Regions from separate parts of the Roseovarius pelagicus genome, predicted to be linked through region 2. Evidence: riboswitches for the same ligand, from Rfam matches in the RefSeq annotation. Region 2 holds a riboswitch; the other holds the start of a gene.

Region 1 (7,936 bases), 1.4 Mb from region 2:
GATTCTGCTGATCACTGCGACCTTCACCTCAATCGCAGCACCGGAATATGCCGGATAGAAATCAGAGTTAGGAGATGATGCTCATCGACTTGATAGCCGCGGCACTCCAGCAGGTCCTTGGATTTCAGACCGTAGGGGCAGGAATGATCCGGCATTACCATGCATAGAGCGTGGCGGCTTTATTCGCACTCTGTGGCATGAATGAGCCGTCAGCTTGTGCAGTTGTAGTGGCCACGGAAACCCGCCGCGTAGCTCGGGCCAGCGCTTATGATCAGGTCGTGAAGATCATTGTCGTCTGTTTGGCGTAGCTCGACGGAAATAGGGCTTGCTGCAAAGCGATCATCGTCGCCGTCAAGACGCACGAGGTCGCCGCTGATCTTGATCAGAGCGGTGTCGTTGCCGGACACAAGCACTGGCGGGCTGGTTTCAGTGTATGCGAAGCCACACACCGGGACATCCGCGAAGACCTGAGCGATGTCTCCCTCTGACAGGAATTCCGGGTCGACTGTGTCGACGACTTCGCTGGCCAATGCCTCTTGTGCGGTCTTCAACTGAGGTTCTGGTGATACCGCCCTTGCAGCAGCTTCGCCATTTGCCGAGATCTCCGCGATCAAGTAGCGCATTTCCGCGATCTCCTTATCCTGCGCGTAGATGATGTCATTGGCCATGGTTCGTACTCGCGGATCGGTGATGTCCGCGCGCGCGGAGGTCATAATCGCAATCGAATGGTGCGGAATCATCGCCCGCATGTAGGCGCGGTCTTGCACCGTGGCCTGGCTGCGAACCAGCCAGAGCGCCCCGGCGAAGACCACGAGGGAGCCGGCAAAAATGGCGATATTCAGTATGGGATTCTTGTACATGCCCAGCATGAACGCCAACATGACAAAGGCCATGACCGCTCCCATAACAATCGCCATGTAGGCGCGTGTTTCTGACCAGAAGACATGGCTGATCAGATAGGTGTTGAGATACATCAATCCGAACATAAGCACCGTAGAAACGGCGATCATCAGGAAAAAGCGGGAATAAGCCATCGGCACCTCCAAGTTTGTTTGAAGGTAAAACAACCTTCCAGCGTTGGAGGGTTCCCATAAAGTCGACGTTTTCCGACTATTTTTTTCCGCTGATCGCCTCTTGATAGGCGCGTTCACGGTCCGGCCATGTGGATTTAATGTATTCGAGGATGGCGTGGATTTGCTCATCCTTCAGTGTATCGCCAAAGCCCGGCATGTTGCTTTCATAGTCGTCGCCGACAACTGCGGCCGTCCCATCCCGCGTAATGCGGAACAGGATGTCGTCGCTGTGATGCCATGTGTGACCCGTGACATCATGGGGCGGTGCAGGAAGTCGTCCATCAGTGCCACGGCTGCGCCAGTCTGGCTGACCTTCAAGTTTGGTCCCGTGACACGAGGCGCAGTGCTGTTGGTAGAGCGCAGCGCCATCCATGCCTTCTTCTGCCACGACAGAGTAAGCCGCACCGGAAAGCGCCGCTGCAAGCAGGAGAAGCCACCTCATGAGACCGTAATCCAGTTGGTCATGCCCGAGGCGGCGTGCCCCAACATGTGACAATGCAACAGCCATTTTCCCGGATTATCCGCGACGAATGCGATCTCGGTCGTCTGGTCCGGCATCACCAATACCGTGTCCCGTAGCGGTCCAGTGGTGCCGTCTGCGTTACGCACCCGGAAGTGCATCCCGTGCAAGTGCATAGCATGCGGAAAGATCGTGTCGTTCGTCATGCGGATGCGCGCCGTTTCTCCGAGTGACAGGGCGGCAAAGGGCGTCTTCCCCATACCTGCTTGTCCGGCCAGTGCCCAGAATTGGCCGTTCTGGACCAGCTCTTGCCAGCCCATTGTCTGTCCGTTGAAGGAGGCGCTCTCCAGCCCGCGCATGGCGCCACCTTGAAGGGGCATGTCAAAGACACGGGCCGCGTCGATTCCGGGGGTGTCCATTCGTGGGTTGGATGGCAAGGGCGCAGGCAGGTCTCGGTGAACCGAGGCCGCACGCCCCGTGACCGTGAATTCCACCAGCGCTCGCCAGCTGTCGTCGGAAGCGGCAAAAAGAAGCCCGGCTGGCGCGTCCTTCTCGGCGGTGACGTCCACGATCAGGTCTATGCGCTGCGCGGGAGCAAGGACAAGCGTGTTCGACACCGGCTCTGGTTCCGCAAGAGGCATCCCGTCGAGAGCGATCGTCCACCCCCTCAGCCCCTCAAGTCTAAGTCCAAAGATTTGCGCATTGGCCGCGTTGATCAGCCGCAAGCGCAGCCGGTCGTTCTGCCGCGCCGGGAGGCTGTAGTTGTAGCGCCCATTCACCCCCACCAGATTGCCGATGCGGCCGCCATGGCTCCGTGCCATCGGAGCCGCAAAGTTGTCGACGAACCGCCCGGTGTCCGGGTCGATCAACCAGTCGTCTATCATCAGGACTTCGTCGCCGTCAACGTCCGGCTGTGTCGGTTCTTCGACGATCAGCGCACCGGAAAGGCCCCGCGCTACCTGCTCCATGGAATTGGTGTGCGCGTGATACCAATAGGTGCCGGCGTCCGGCAGATCGAAGGCATAATCGAAGCCTTGCCCAGACGGTACTGGCTCTTGCGTCAGCCCCGCGACGCCATCCATCGCATTGTCTATTCGAATGCCGTGCCAGTGGATCGAGGTGGGAACAGTCAGGGTGTTGACCAGTCGCCGTTCAAACCGGCTGCCTTGCGCAACGCGGATCATGGGACCGGGGATCGTGCCGTCGTAACTCCAGACCGGCGTGGCGGGATAGCTGTCTGGAGCAAGCTGGATCATGGCCTCTTTGGCCGTCAACAGCGGCATGTCTTGGGCGAAAGCAGGGCGGACCAGCGGGGTAGAGGCAAGACCAGCGCAGAAATTGCGTCGTGTCAAATTCATATCAGTTAATCCCATTTGCACGTTGCACTTCACGGATATAAGCAATGATAGAGCCAGCATCAGCACGGGTGACCTGAGGCTGCGGCGGCATGTCCCCGAACTTCCAGTGATGCGCACGCACGCCATTTTGTGCAGCCATCTGAAAAGCCATATCCCCGTGGTGTGACGGCTCATAGATCTTGTGGATCAGCGGCGGTCCAAATCCCACTTTCCCCGCGGCATTTGCGCCGTGACAATCAGCGCAGACCGCATCGAATGCCCGTTTTCCCATAGAAGCCTCGGGCGAAAGACTCTTGGGTAGGGTGACGGCGACCATAGCCGCGCCTTGGGTGGGGGTCGATGCTTGGCCTGCCGACAGATCGTGGTCGGTAAGACGGGTATAAGTATATGTACCAAGTGCTACAGCAATGACCGCAGCCCCGGCAAGGAGCGTATTTTTCATGATATTTTCCTGTCCTGCGCAAGCCTTCGTGCTGCGCGTTCTCATTTAGGGCGGACGAATGTCAGCCCAGGACGCAGTAGAGAAGGATCAGGCGCGGGGAGGTGGCAGGTCTAGTGCCAAGCGAATGGATGCGCCTTTATATGCATCGGGCCATGCGTGGCGATGGCCAAGGTACTCTCCGTCGCGTTGTGAGAAAGCATCAGAAATAAGAGCCATGGGGGCACAAAGGGACATATCCGCGCAAGACGGTCCCTGATGCATTTTGCCCGCCTCGGCTTCCTGCATTTCGACCATCGCCTCTGGACAGGACGGGCATTCATGCATCGACATGCCAGCCGCATCAAAATGCGGAGATGAGACTAATACCATAAGGTTGGCCAGAAGGATAAAGGCGATCAGGCGCATGCGGGCTTTCTTACTTGTCATAGCTAACATGGGACGCCACGGGGGGCTGGTCAATGCAGATCTGAATTGCCAATGCACATCATGTACATAATCTTATCTCGACGAATTCGCAGATCGCGAGACAAGGGCGAAACTTCCTCGCCGTATTGGTGATTGAGTCGGTCCGCCAACGCGGTTCCGGTGGGATCTCGGACCAGCGCCAAGAGTGTGGCGGCAGGTTCTTTGGTTGCAGTATATCTGTTTGACGAAGCAATCACGCAGATCTACTAATCCATTGAAATCTGTTGGGGTGCCCTTGTCGGGGCTGAGATGCGCAATGCGCGAACCCATTGAACCTGAACCGGTTAGGACCGGCGGAGGGAACAGCTAGCGGACACAGCGTTCGTTCTGGTCGTACCCTCATTTCCTGTCCTGACCCTGAACGCCAAGGGCGGTGCCATGGTTGCAAAGGCGCTGACGATTGCAGGCTCGGATTCCGGTGGTGGCGCGGGCATTCAGGCCGATCTGAAAACGTTTTCGGCGATGGGCGTCTACGGCGCTTCGGTCGTTACAGCGGTGACCGCGCAAAACACGCAATCTGTCACGGCAATTCACGCCATTCCCGACGCGGTCGTGGCAGCGCAGATCGAAGCGGTCCTCAGTGATATAGAGATTGGCGCGATCAAGATCGGGATGCTGGGCACACCGTCGCTGATCAAGGTGGTCGCTGATGCCTTGGCGGGATATGACGGCCCCGTGGTGCTTGATCCAGTCATGGTCGCGAAATCGGGCGACACGCTGCTGGCCGATAGCGCGATTGATGCGCTAAAGTCCGAACTGTTCGGTCGCGCAACGCTAATTACTCCCAACTTGCCAGAAGCCGAAAAGCTCGCCGGTGCGGGCACACCCCAAGAGCAGGCTCAACGGCTATTGGAACTGGGCGTTGGCGCAGTGCTGATGAAAGGCGGGCATGCGGAGGGACAGATCTGCAAAGACACTCTGGTGTCGAGCACTGGTGCCCGGTCCTTTTCTGCACCTCGCGTGAATACACGAAACACTCACGGCACGGGGTGTTCCTACTCCTCGGCCATCGCTGCATGCATGGCACAGGGCATGTCGATGCAGGAGGCTGTTGCCCGCGCCCACCGTTGGCTGAATGCCGCGATATTGCAGGCGGATGACCTAAACGTTGGACACGGCCATGGGCCGGTTCACCATTTCCACGCGCTTTGGGGATGAGCGATCGTTTTACCATACTCGGTGGCGGCGTGTGCGGCTTGACGATGGCTGCGGAACTGTCGTTGCGCGGTGCGCAGGTCACGGTCAGTGACCCCAATGGAGCGCCCGGCGACCACGCCTGCTCGTGGTGGGCGGGAGGCATGTTAGCGCCCGAATGCGAGGGCGTGAGCGCGGAGCCAAACGTCGTTCATCACGGCCGCGAGGCTGCGGATTGGTGGGAAAGCCACGGTGCGACGGTGACCCGGAATGGGACGTTGGTTGTGGCCTTGGGGCGCGATCAGAGCGAATTGACAACATTCGGGCGCCGCGTGCCGTCCGCCGTGCCCATGGATCGCGCCGGGATCGAAGCATGCGAACCCCACTTGGCCGAGCGGTTTTCCAAGGCGCTGTTCATACCCAATGAGAACCACCTCGCCCCTCGTGCGACCATGATCGGACAGTATGACCGGCTGACGAAGGCCGGGGTCGTCTTTGAACGTGTGTTGCGGGGACAGGTCATAGACTGCCGCGGATTGGCTGCGCGTGACACGCTCCCTGACCTGCGCGGCGTCAAGGGCGAGATGCTGGTGGTGCGCTGCCCCGATGTCGCGCTCTCGCGTCCGGTCCGGCTGCTGCACCCGCGCTTTCCGCTATATATCGTGCCTCGTGGCGATGGGGTCTTTATGCTGGGTGCGACACAGCTTGAGAGTGGCGACCGCAACCGGGCCACCCTGCGATCTGTCATGGAGCTGATGAACGCTGCCTACGCCCTGCACCCTGCCTTTGGCGAGGCGGAACTGCTGGAAATCGGCGTCGATGCGCGGCCCGCCTTTCCGGACAACCAGCCACGTATTCGCCGGGTCGGCGAGCGGATTTACGCAAATGGCCTTTTTCGGCACGGATTTCTGCTGGCGCCCGCCCTGGCGCGGATGACTGCGGATCTGGTGCTGGAGGGCAAAACGCCGGAGGTTTGGTATGAAGATCATCGTGAACGGTGAGATGATGAACAGTGACGCGCCCACATTGGCGGCGTTGCTCGCTGAGCTTGGGAAAGGCGACGCGAAGGTGGCCACGTCGGTGAATGAGGCCTTTGTTCCTAAAACCCTGCGGGAACAACAGGTCCTGCGAGACGGCAACCGGGTCGAGATCGTCGCCCCGCGGCAGGGGGGCTGAGATGCCTACATTCTACGGCACCACGATCGATTCTCGCCTGATGTTGGGCACCGCTCAGTACCCATCCCCTGCCATTCTAGCAGACGCGTTTCAGCAATCGGGGGCGGGTATTGCCACAGTGTCGGTGCGCCGCGAGGCCGGCGGTGAGCAGGCAGGGCAGGATTTTTGGTCGCTGATCCAGCAACTGGGCGTTGCGGTCTTGCCCAACACCGCTGGCTGCCATTCGATTCGCGAAGCGGTGACCACAGCGCACATGGCGCGCGAACTCTTTGATACCGACTGGATCAAGCTGGAGATCATCGGCAATGCCGACACATTGCAACCCGATCCCTTCGGGCTGGTCGAGGCCGCAGCACAGTTGGCCGAGGACGGATTCGAGGTCTTCCCATATTGCACCGAGGATCTGGTGCTGTGCGAACGCTTGGTAGAGGTCGGTTGCAAGGTCCTTATGCCTTGGGGCGCGCCCATCGGCACGGGGCTTGGCCTAAATAACATTTACGGGCTGCGCAGCCTGCGGGCGCACTTTCCGGATATCCCCTTGGTGGTGGACGCCGGACTGGGCCTGCCGTCGCAGGCGGCGCACGCGATGGAATTGGGCTATGATGCGGTGCTTCTCAATACCGCCGTGGCCAAGGCGGGCGACCCCGTTGCGATGGCCAGAGCGTTTGCACATGCTGTGGAGGCTGGCGCGCTGGCGGCGCAGGCCGATCCTATCGACGCGCGGGATATGGCCGCCCCCTCTACGCCCATTATCGGAAAGGCATTCCTTTGACGCTACATCGCTTTTACCCGATCTTTGACGATGTCGCGTGGCTGCGGCGCATGTTGCCGCTAGGGATAAAGCTGGTGCAATTGCGGATCAAGGACCAGCCGCAGGACGCGCTGCGGGCGCAGATCCTTGAGGCGCGCGATCTGAGCCGCGCCCACGGTGCCGTGTTGGTTGTCAACGACCACTGGCAACTGGCCATCGAGCTTGGATGTGATTGGGTGCATTTGGGCCAAGAAGATTTGGACGACGCTAATGTGGATGAGATCCGAGCGACCGGCCTGAAACTGGGCATCTCGACCCATGACGAGGCGGAATTGACGCGGGCTCTGGCGTTGATGCCCGATTATGTCGCCCTCGGCCCGATCTATCCGACGATCCTCAAGAAAATGAAATGGCATCAGCAGGGCGTCGAGAAGCTGACGCTCTGGAAGGCACGTACGGGGCGCATCCCGCTTGTTGCGATTGGTGGAATGAGCGTTGCGCGCGCCGAAGGTGCTTTTGCTGCCGGTGCGGATATCGTTTCGGCCGTCACGGACATCACGTTGCATGATGATCCGGAGGCTCGCGTCACGGCATGGCTCAAGGCCTGCACATGAACCGATACGCCCGTCAAACCGCTGTTTTGGGCGTGGCCGCACAGGAACGGCTTGCTGCGGCATCGGTTCTTGTCATCGGCGCGGGTGGTTTGGCTAGCCCGGTTTTACAGTACCTTGTGGGCGCGGGCGTGGGCCATATCCGGCTCGTCGATGCGGATGTGGTGAGCCTGTCAAACCTGCATCGCCAAACGCTCTTTCGTGAGGCCGATATCGGCCAACCCAAGGTCGGGATCGCCGCAGCCACCTTGGCTGCACTGAACTCGGACACCACGATTGATCCCATCCAGAAGCGCTTTGATCCTGCCACGGCAGAGGCGCTGTGTGACGGCATGACCCTCGTCCTCGATTGTGCCGACAGCTTTGCGGCCAGCTACGTGGCGTCGGACCATTGTCTGCACACTGGGCAGCCGCTGATCAGCGCCAGCGTTGTGGGGTCCGAGGGCTATGTGGGCGGATTTTGCGG
Region 2 (7,936 bases):
TTGAAGCCACAGCAGCTGAGGTTGAGAAAATCCGCGACCGCGCCATAAAGTATCCGGTCGATTACATTGCCGAGCGCACCGCCCACCAGAAGCCCGGCGGCGATTTTTTGCCACTTGCCGCCCGGCTCATGGTGGACCCACCACAAAACAGCGCCAGAAATCACCAGCGCCACCGCGACGAGGGCCCAGCGGACGATAGCGGTATCACCTGCGAGCAGGCCGAAATTGATACCATAATTCCATGCCATCCGCAGATTGACGAATGGCGGCCAGACGTCAATCGTGCCCAAGGTCCGCAGACTCATGGCATGTACCACGATGTATTTTGTGATCTGATCAATCAGGAAGGTCCAGAAACCGACCCAGAATACCAATTTCATCGCCTGCACCTCATGCGTGCGCCACCGGGGCGCTTTTTTTGGCCTTGTGGCACGAACGTGCGGGACACAGAAGCAAAACCGCCCGGTTAATGTCGGAAATGCCGCATTCCGGTCAGCACCATTGCCAGTCCAGCCTCGTCTGCGGCAGCGATTACATCGTCGTCGCGCATCGAGCCGCCGGGTTGAATCACTGCGGTGGCTCCGGCTTCGGCGGCCGTCAACAGCCCGTCAGAGAAGGGAAAAAACGCGTCCGACGCCACAACAGACCCTTGAGTGAGTGGCGCTGGTAATCCCATTGCTTCGGCCATGTCCTGCGATTTGCGCGCGGCAATGCGGCAGCTGTCTACCCGGCTCATCTGGCCTGCGCCGACACCAACGGTGGCGCCGTCCTTGACGTAGACGATCGCGTTGGATTTGACGTGTTTGGCGACACGCCATGCGAACAGCATATCGGCCATTTCGGCATCCGAGGGCGCGCGTTTGGTCACAACGCGCAGTTCATCTGCCGTGACATGACCGTTGTCCTTGTCCTGAAAGAGATAGCCGCCTGAAACCTGCCGAATCGTTTGGGCTGCCGCGCGGGGATCGGCCATCGCTTCTGTGACGAGCAGTCTGAGATTCTTCTTTTTTGCAAAAATACTCTTTGCGTCTTCGTCTGCTCCGGGCGCGATGACAACTTCGGTGAAAATCCCAGCGATTTCCTCGGCAGTGGCCCCGTCGAGCGGTTGATTAAGCGCGATGATCCCGCCAAAGGCCGACGTACGGTCACAGTCAAAGGCGCGCTGGTACGCTTCTTTCAGCGTCCTGGCGCGGGCAACACCGCAAGGGTTCGCGTGTTTGATGATCGCGCAGGCCGGGCCGTCAGCGGCGGCAAACTCGCTGGCCAATTCAAACGCTGCATCGGTGTCGTTGATGTTATTGTAGCTTAGTTCCTTGCCCTGCAACTGTTGGGCGGTTGCGACACCGGGGCGGGCAGAGCCGTCTGTATAGAACGCGGCCTGTTGGTGCGGGTTCTCGCCATAACGCAATGCTTGTGCCAGCGTACCGGCAACGGCGCGACGACGCGGGGCATTGTCACCCTGTTGTGCCGCCATCCAGCCCGACACGGCGGCATCATAGGCACCGGTGCGCGAATAGGCAGTCATCGCCATGCGCTGCCGGAATTCCAGCGTCGTTGCGCCATCGTTTGCGGCCATCTCTTCCAGCAGGGCGTCGTAATCCTCGACATCCACGATGGTGGTGACAAAGCCGTGGTTCTTGGCAGCGGCGCGAGATCATCGCCGGGCCGCCGATGTCGATATTTTCTATACAGGTGTCATAATCTGCACCGGCTGCGACGGTCGCCTCGAACGGGTAGAGGTTGACCACCAGCAGATCAATCGCGCCAATGCCGTGCTCATCCATCGCGGCCACATGCGCATCATTGTCACGCAGTGCCAGCAGGCCACCGTGCACCATCGGATGCAGGGTCTTTACCCGGCCATCCATCATCTCGGGGAACCCGGTCACATCTGCCACGTCGCGTACGTCCAGCCCTGCATCGCGCAATGCCTTGGCGCTGCCGCCGGTGCTGAGCAATTCGACGCCTTGGCCCGCAAGTGCGCGGCCCAGATCAATAAGGCCGGTTTTGTCAGAGACGGACAGCAGGGCGCGGCGGATAGCGGTGGTTTGGGTCATGGGGTAGCAGGTCCTCAGGCTCGTTACATTGCGCCGCCTCAGTCCTCGTCTTCGGCATAGGATGCCCCGTCCGCGAGGTCGCGGATGCTGATTGGGGTGTCTTGTGCCTTGGCCAGAGACCAGCGGATGCGTGTCGCATACTCCATCGCGTGACCAGATAGAACGATCTGTTTGGTCGCACGTGGCTTTAACCGGCCTTTTTCCAGATAAACGCTGGGTTCCAGCGTGATCTGGGCGCGCGCATCATGGCGAAAGACCCAGATTTCCCCCGAACGCAACGCGATCGACACGGCTTGACCGCCCATGTCCAGCGCGGCGTCAGCATCGGGGTGCAGATGAAAATGTATCTGGTACTTGATCCCCGCCAGCCGGGTGGCATCCAGCGCTTTGTCAAAGCGGCGCTTGTCTGCGTCTTCGAGTGACAGCAGCATTTCCTCGCCTGCGATTCCGCGCCCGTCGAACGTCATCTCGATGGTACGCGCGTGCATCAGACCAAAGCGTGAGAGGTAGCCATCATGCCCCCCCTCAAACCGCAAGCCGTCGGAGGCATGACTGAGCTGGATCGGCACGTTTTTCGGACCGCCCACAAGCCATTCTTCCTGTGCGCCAGCGGGACCCAGCCGCGCGCTGGATTCGGCGGCAATTACCAATGTGGAATGCGATGGTGTGGCGCGCCCGGCGCGGCGCCAGTCAGCGCCAAATGTTTCGCCAGAACCGCAGTTGACGATTAACGGCCGCCGCCCCGATGTCAGTTCGAACGCGAGGGTAGAGGCGTGGGCATTGGGGGAGGCGGCACCGCTGGGTGGCGGGCTCGCGTCGATGATGACAGACGTTCGCCCCGCGCTGAGGCGCGCATACCCCATCGAAAGACCATCCGGCGCGCGCCCTTTGATGCCACTGTTGGCCAGTGCATTGTCCAGCCGTCCCTCTAGCCCCCGACCGCCGCCGTGAAACCGGGCCAGCCCGCCATCGGCGTGGCGCAGCGTGCGCAGCGTCGGCGCGATGCGCTCGATCGCCAGCCAGTGCGAATCACCGGGGCTGCGTCCGGCTTCGCTGAGGGCGGTCGCGGCCCAAGTGAGTAGGGTGAAAACTTCGAGCAACTCTTCGGGGTTGCGGGTTGGTAGTAGCCCGTCGCCAGAGATGCGCGCGTCGCATTCGCGTGATAGCGCGCGGGTTGCATGACCGACATTGTCCTGCATTCCTTCTAGCGCCAGCCCGGCATAGATCAGGCCGGTCAGCGCCTCGAATCGCGGCAGCCCCGGCTGTGCCGCCTCCCAGCGTTTGCCGAGAAAGAGCGTTTGCTGCCCGAGTGAGCGGTAAAATGCATCCGAGGCAGGTTTATCCTGCCCCATCAGCAGGAAAAGCGCGTGATTGATCCAGCGAATCAGCCGACGTCCGGTCAGATCAGGTGTCCAGCCGGGACCGCGCCCGGTGCCATAACGGTCGATCCAGCCCCAGACCCACGCTTGTGCCGTCTGTCGTGCGGCCAGATCGCCCACGGCGGCCAGATCGTCGAGCCATGCGAACCCCTGAAGCTCGGACGCAAACGCATGGTCGGGGCTGTCCAGATCCCAGATCAGCGCCTGAGGTTCTTGCAGCAGATGCCCGGCAAAAAGGAAGTTACCGGCGCAAAGCTGCCGCCCGCGGGCAAAGCTGCCGATGGTGCGTGGTTCCGGCGATGAGATGAATGCAGTCGCAGGACGCGCCCATGTGGCACGCCGTGCCTGCACGCGATTCATCAGACGTGTCCACTTTGCGCCGAGTGTTTCGGATGCTGCCATTGCCTCGCCTCTGGGGACGCTCTTGGCGGCGCCACTGTCGGCAATATACCGCGCAGCCGCCGCCAAGTCACCGACCAATTGAAGGTCGGGCGGTCAGCCGCGCAGCAGGGCCATGTAAAATCCATCCATGCCACCCAGATCCGCCCAGTAATCCGGGCGCAGCCGCAGCCCGCCTTCTTCGGTGATCCATGCGGGGTCAATGCCCGGACGGTTCAGCGCAGCGCGGTCGGCGCGCAGGTGCGGATGCCGTGCCAGCGCGTTTTCAACCTGACATTCGCCTTCGTCCGGCAGCAAAGAGCAGGTGCAGAACATCAACCGCCCGCCGGGTTTCAGCAGGGTGATGGCGTGGTCAAGCATCGCCTCTTGCAGCGCGATGAGATCACCGATTTCGGCGCCGTCACGGGCATGTGGCAGATCGGCATGTCTGCGGATGGTGCCTGTCGCCGAACAGGGCGCATCCAGCAGGATCGCATCATACGGCCCGCCTTGATGCTCTAGCGCGTCGCCGGTGATGCAGGTGGCGTTGAGGCCGGTGCGCATCAGGTTCTGTTCCACGCGGGTCATGCGCTGCTCTGACAGGTCGAGAGCGGTCACGGTAGCGCCCGCCGCCGAGAGTTGCAGTGTCTTGCCTCCCGGTGCGGCACAGAGGTCCAGCACGGCCTCATTGGGTTGTGCGCTCAGAATTTGCGCTGGCAGGGCGGCGGCGGCATCCTGTACCCACCAGTCGCCGGTGTCGAAACCGGGCAGGGTGCTAACCTGTCCGGGCTGTGTCAGACGAACTGAACCCGTGGGCAGCATCGTGCCGCCCGTTGCATCGGCCACCGACTGCGCGTTAGTGCGGGCAGTCAGGTCGAGTGGGGCACCGGCATAATGCGCGACCTCAAAGCCAGCCACAGCGGTGCTGCCATAGGCCTCGGCCAGAGGTGCGCGCAGCCATTTGGGCAGGTGCGGGACACGCAATGCGGCCCATGCGGCCGGGCCATCAGCCGCAATCTTGCGCAGGACCGCGTTAATCAGCCCCTTCAGTTTGCCATAGCGTTTATGCCCCGCGATCAGGTTCACCGCGTCATTCACGACACCATGGGCATCCCCCCCCATGCACAGTTCAACCGTGCCGAGCCGCAGGATGTTGGATACGTGCAGCGGCGGCGGCTTTCTCAGGTGCTTTTTCAGCAGCCTGTCGGCACGTTCCAACCCGCGGAGGGTATCTGTCGCGAGCCGTTGGGCGCGCGCGCGATCGCCCGGTTCCAGCCGGTCCAGAGCGCCGCTGGCCAGCAATTCCGGCATCAGGCGCCCCTCGCCCATGATCTGATCAAGCAGATAAACGGCATTGGCGCGTGCCGATGGCGGGCTGTCATTGCGTCGGGGGCGTGGTCCGGGGGGCATTGCGTGTCCTTGCCGAGAGGTATCGGGCGCGTATATCAAGGGGGCGAGAGCAGCGAAAGGCCCACCATGACCCAAGATAAACCTGATCTGCCGCCCGAGGCGCAGCGCGCGCTGGCCGAAGCGGAGGCACGCCGCAAGGCCGCAGGAGCGTCGGAATTGCCCAAGGAGCTGGGCGGGCGCAAGGGACCAGAGCCGGTGCGCTATGGCGATTGGGAGCGCAAGGGCATCGCCGTCGATTTCTGACGCCACAGCCGGACCTTGACGCGCCTGCCATGCTGGCGCAACTTGCCGCCACGACAGGGGCGCACGCGTTTCGCGGGCTGAGAAGTACCCTTTGAACCTGACCCGGATCATACTGGCGGAGGAAGTCGTGGGGCATCTTACCCGTGTTTGCCGGAACGGTCCCTGCCACACCTTCGCCACTCGGAGGCGACAATGGACGACATCGGCACGTATCTGACAAAAATGCGCAGCACGGCACCATTGGTGCAGAATATTACGAATTATGTGGCGATGAACATTATGGCGAATGTCATGCTGGCGGCGGGTGCCTCACCCGCCATGGTGCATGCGCGCGAAGAGGCCGGAGAATTTGCGGCGATTGCACAGGCGCTGAGCGTGAATATCGGCACGCTCGACCCCGAATGGGTCAGCGCCATGGAAGAGGCTGCAGGCGTCATGGCGGCTGCGGGCAAACCCTGGGTTCTGGACCCGGTCGCAATCGGGGCGACGACGTTGCGCCAGGACGCGGGTGCGCGGCTTCTGGCGCTGAAGCCAACAGTCATTCGCGGCAACGCGTCCGAGATTATGGCGCTGGCAGGGGCAGATGCTGCCGGTCGCGGCGCGGATGCAGCCGATGCAGTCAGCGCGGCAGAGGCCGCGGCGCGCGATCTGGCTGGACGTACAGGGGGCGTGGCGGCTGTGACAGGTCCGGTTGATTACGTGACTGACGGTTCTGAGGGTTGGCGCATAGCCAATGGTGCGCCAGTCATGCCGCAAGTCACGGCGCTGGGCTGTTCGCTGACCGGGATCGTGGCCGCCTTTGCCGTGGATCAGCCTGCGCTGGCCGCGACGGTTGCGGCGCTGGCCTATTACGGGCTGGCCGGAGAGCAGGCTGTCGGGCTAAGCACAGGGCCGGGCAGCTTTCAGCCTGCCTTTCTCGATGCGCTGGCGGCAATGACGCCAGAGACCCTGACAGCGGGTGCCAGGGTGACACGGGCATGATGAATGGCATCTATTTCGTCACGGATGCGGACGCGACAGAACCGGTTCACGCGCAGGCGCTGGCCGCTGCGCGTGCCGGGGTGCGCTGGATTCAGCTACGGGACAAAACCGCCGACAATGCGGCGATGATCGCGCTGGCGCGTGACCTGCGCCGTGTGCTGCGGCCTCTTGGAACACGGCTGATCGTCAATGATCGCATTGAGGTCGCTGTAGCGGCGCGGGCGGACGGGCTGCATATCGGTCAGAGCGATGGTGATCCGCAGGCGGCGCGAGCACAGATCGGGCCGGATATGATTCTGGGTCTGTCTGTCGAAGATGCGAGTCAACTAGACTCTATTCCAGCGGGATGCGTCGATTATCTGGGTGTCGGGCCGATCCGCGCATCAGCCAGCAAGGCCGACCATGCGGCCCCGATCGGGTTCGAGGGATTGCGTGCTGCGGTGGCGCAAACAGACCTGCCGGTGGTGGCGATCGGCGGTTTGGTTGCTGATGACGCTGCGGTCGTAAGGGGCGCAGGTGCATGTGGTATGGCGGTTGTATCGGCCATCTCTCGTGCGCCGAGCATGGCCGACGCTGCAGGGTCGCTGGTGGCAGCATGGAGGCAGGTATAATCCCCATCGTCTCGCACGAACCGATCCGCCGGGTGGGAAATGGGCACGGGCCGACGCTGCATTTTACGGCGTCGTGGAACGAACCGGACTAATACGATCAGCCCGCAGCGAGGCCGGTTTACTTCTGGCCTGTGTTCATCGACGTTGTGCACGTAGCGGGCGAATATAGAGGACAGACCCATGACGACATTGCCCGATTTTCGGCTGGAAACGCATTTTGCCAAGTGGGAGTTCAATGCCCGCTATCATCTGACCGCCTCGGACGCCGAGAGCATCACGCTGAGCGAACTACTGGCGATGGCAGAGCCTGAAGATCGCGCTGATTTCGAAAATATGTGGCTCGGTTACACCGAAACTTGGGGCGCGCCCGATTTGCGGGCCGAAATTGCGGGTACATTTGCCGGGCGCAATGCGGATGACATCCTGTGTTTCGCTGGGGCGAGTGAGGGGATTTTTGCGGCTAATACGGTCCTGCTGGAAAAGGATGATCACGCCATCGTGGTCACGCCGAACTATCAGTCGCACGAGACGATGCCGCTGGCGATTTGTGACGCGACAGGTGTGCCGCTGGACCCCGCCGACAACTGGTCGCTGGATATTGACCGCGTGCGCGATGCGATCCGACCCAATACCCGGCTGGTTACGATCAATTTTCCGCATAATCCCACAGGGGCGATCCTGCCGTTGGACCGCTATCGGGCGCTGATTGAGCTGTGTCGCAAACATGGCATCTGGATCCTGCATGATGAGATTTTTCATGGGCTGGGGCCGAGCGGGGCGACACATCTGCCGTTTGTTGCGGATGAGTATGAGCGCGGTCTGTCGCTGGGGGTGATGTCGAAGTCCTACGGGTTGCCGGGGCTGCGCATTGGCTGGA

The links. A riboswitch is a leader RNA that binds a small molecule or an ion and turns the genes downstream of it on or off. The one in region 2 is predicted to bind thiamine pyrophosphate.
Region 1: linked by a shared signal. The riboswitch ahead of thiD (bifunctional hydroxymethylpyrimidine kinase/phosphomethylpyrimidine kinase) and the one ahead of thiM (hydroxyethylthiazole kinase) in region 2 are both predicted to bind thiamine pyrophosphate.

What each region holds. Positions count from the first base shown of each region.
Region 1 covers NZ_CP106738.1:3,750,736-3,758,671, forward strand. Annotated here, with positions in the region: gene N7U68_RS19465 (CopD family protein) at 1-58, shown strand, start outside; partial or broken gene N7U68_RS21110 (glutaredoxin) at 66-199, opposite strand; gene N7U68_RS19475 (DUF305 domain-containing protein) at 210-1,034, opposite strand; gene N7U68_RS19480 (c-type cytochrome) at 1,111-1,515, opposite strand; gene N7U68_RS19485 (multicopper oxidase family protein) at 1,512-2,891, opposite strand; gene N7U68_RS19490 (c-type cytochrome) at 2,893-3,333, opposite strand; gene N7U68_RS19495 (hypothetical protein) at 3,421-3,738, opposite strand; TPP riboswitch at 4,014-4,117, shown strand; gene thiD (bifunctional hydroxymethylpyrimidine kinase/phosphomethylpyrimidine kinase) at 4,177-4,956, shown strand; gene N7U68_RS19505 (FAD-dependent oxidoreductase) at 4,953-5,933, shown strand; gene thiS (sulfur carrier protein ThiS) at 5,911-6,108, shown strand; gene N7U68_RS19515 (thiazole synthase) at 6,110-6,880, shown strand; gene N7U68_RS19520 (thiamine phosphate synthase) at 6,877-7,473, shown strand; gene N7U68_RS19525 (HesA/MoeB/ThiF family protein) at 7,470-7,936, shown strand, end outside.
Region 2 covers NZ_CP106738.1:2,308,078-2,316,013, forward strand. Annotated here, with positions in the region: gene lspA (signal peptidase II) at 1-380, opposite strand, end outside; partial or broken gene purH (bifunctional phosphoribosylaminoimidazolecarboxamide formyltransferase/IMP cyclohydrolase) at 467-2,057, opposite strand; gene N7U68_RS12485 (heparinase II/III family protein) at 2,096-3,838, opposite strand; gene N7U68_RS21055 (RsmB/NOP family class I SAM-dependent RNA methyltransferase) at 3,932-4,636, opposite strand; partial or broken gene N7U68_RS21060 (transcription antitermination factor NusB) at 4,838-5,224, opposite strand; gene N7U68_RS12495 (DUF1674 domain-containing protein) at 5,291-5,467, shown strand; TPP riboswitch at 5,513-5,608, shown strand; gene thiM (hydroxyethylthiazole kinase) at 5,660-6,448, shown strand; gene thiE (thiamine phosphate synthase) at 6,445-7,059, shown strand; gene N7U68_RS12510 (aminotransferase class I/II-fold pyridoxal phosphate-dependent enzyme) at 7,240-7,936, shown strand, end outside.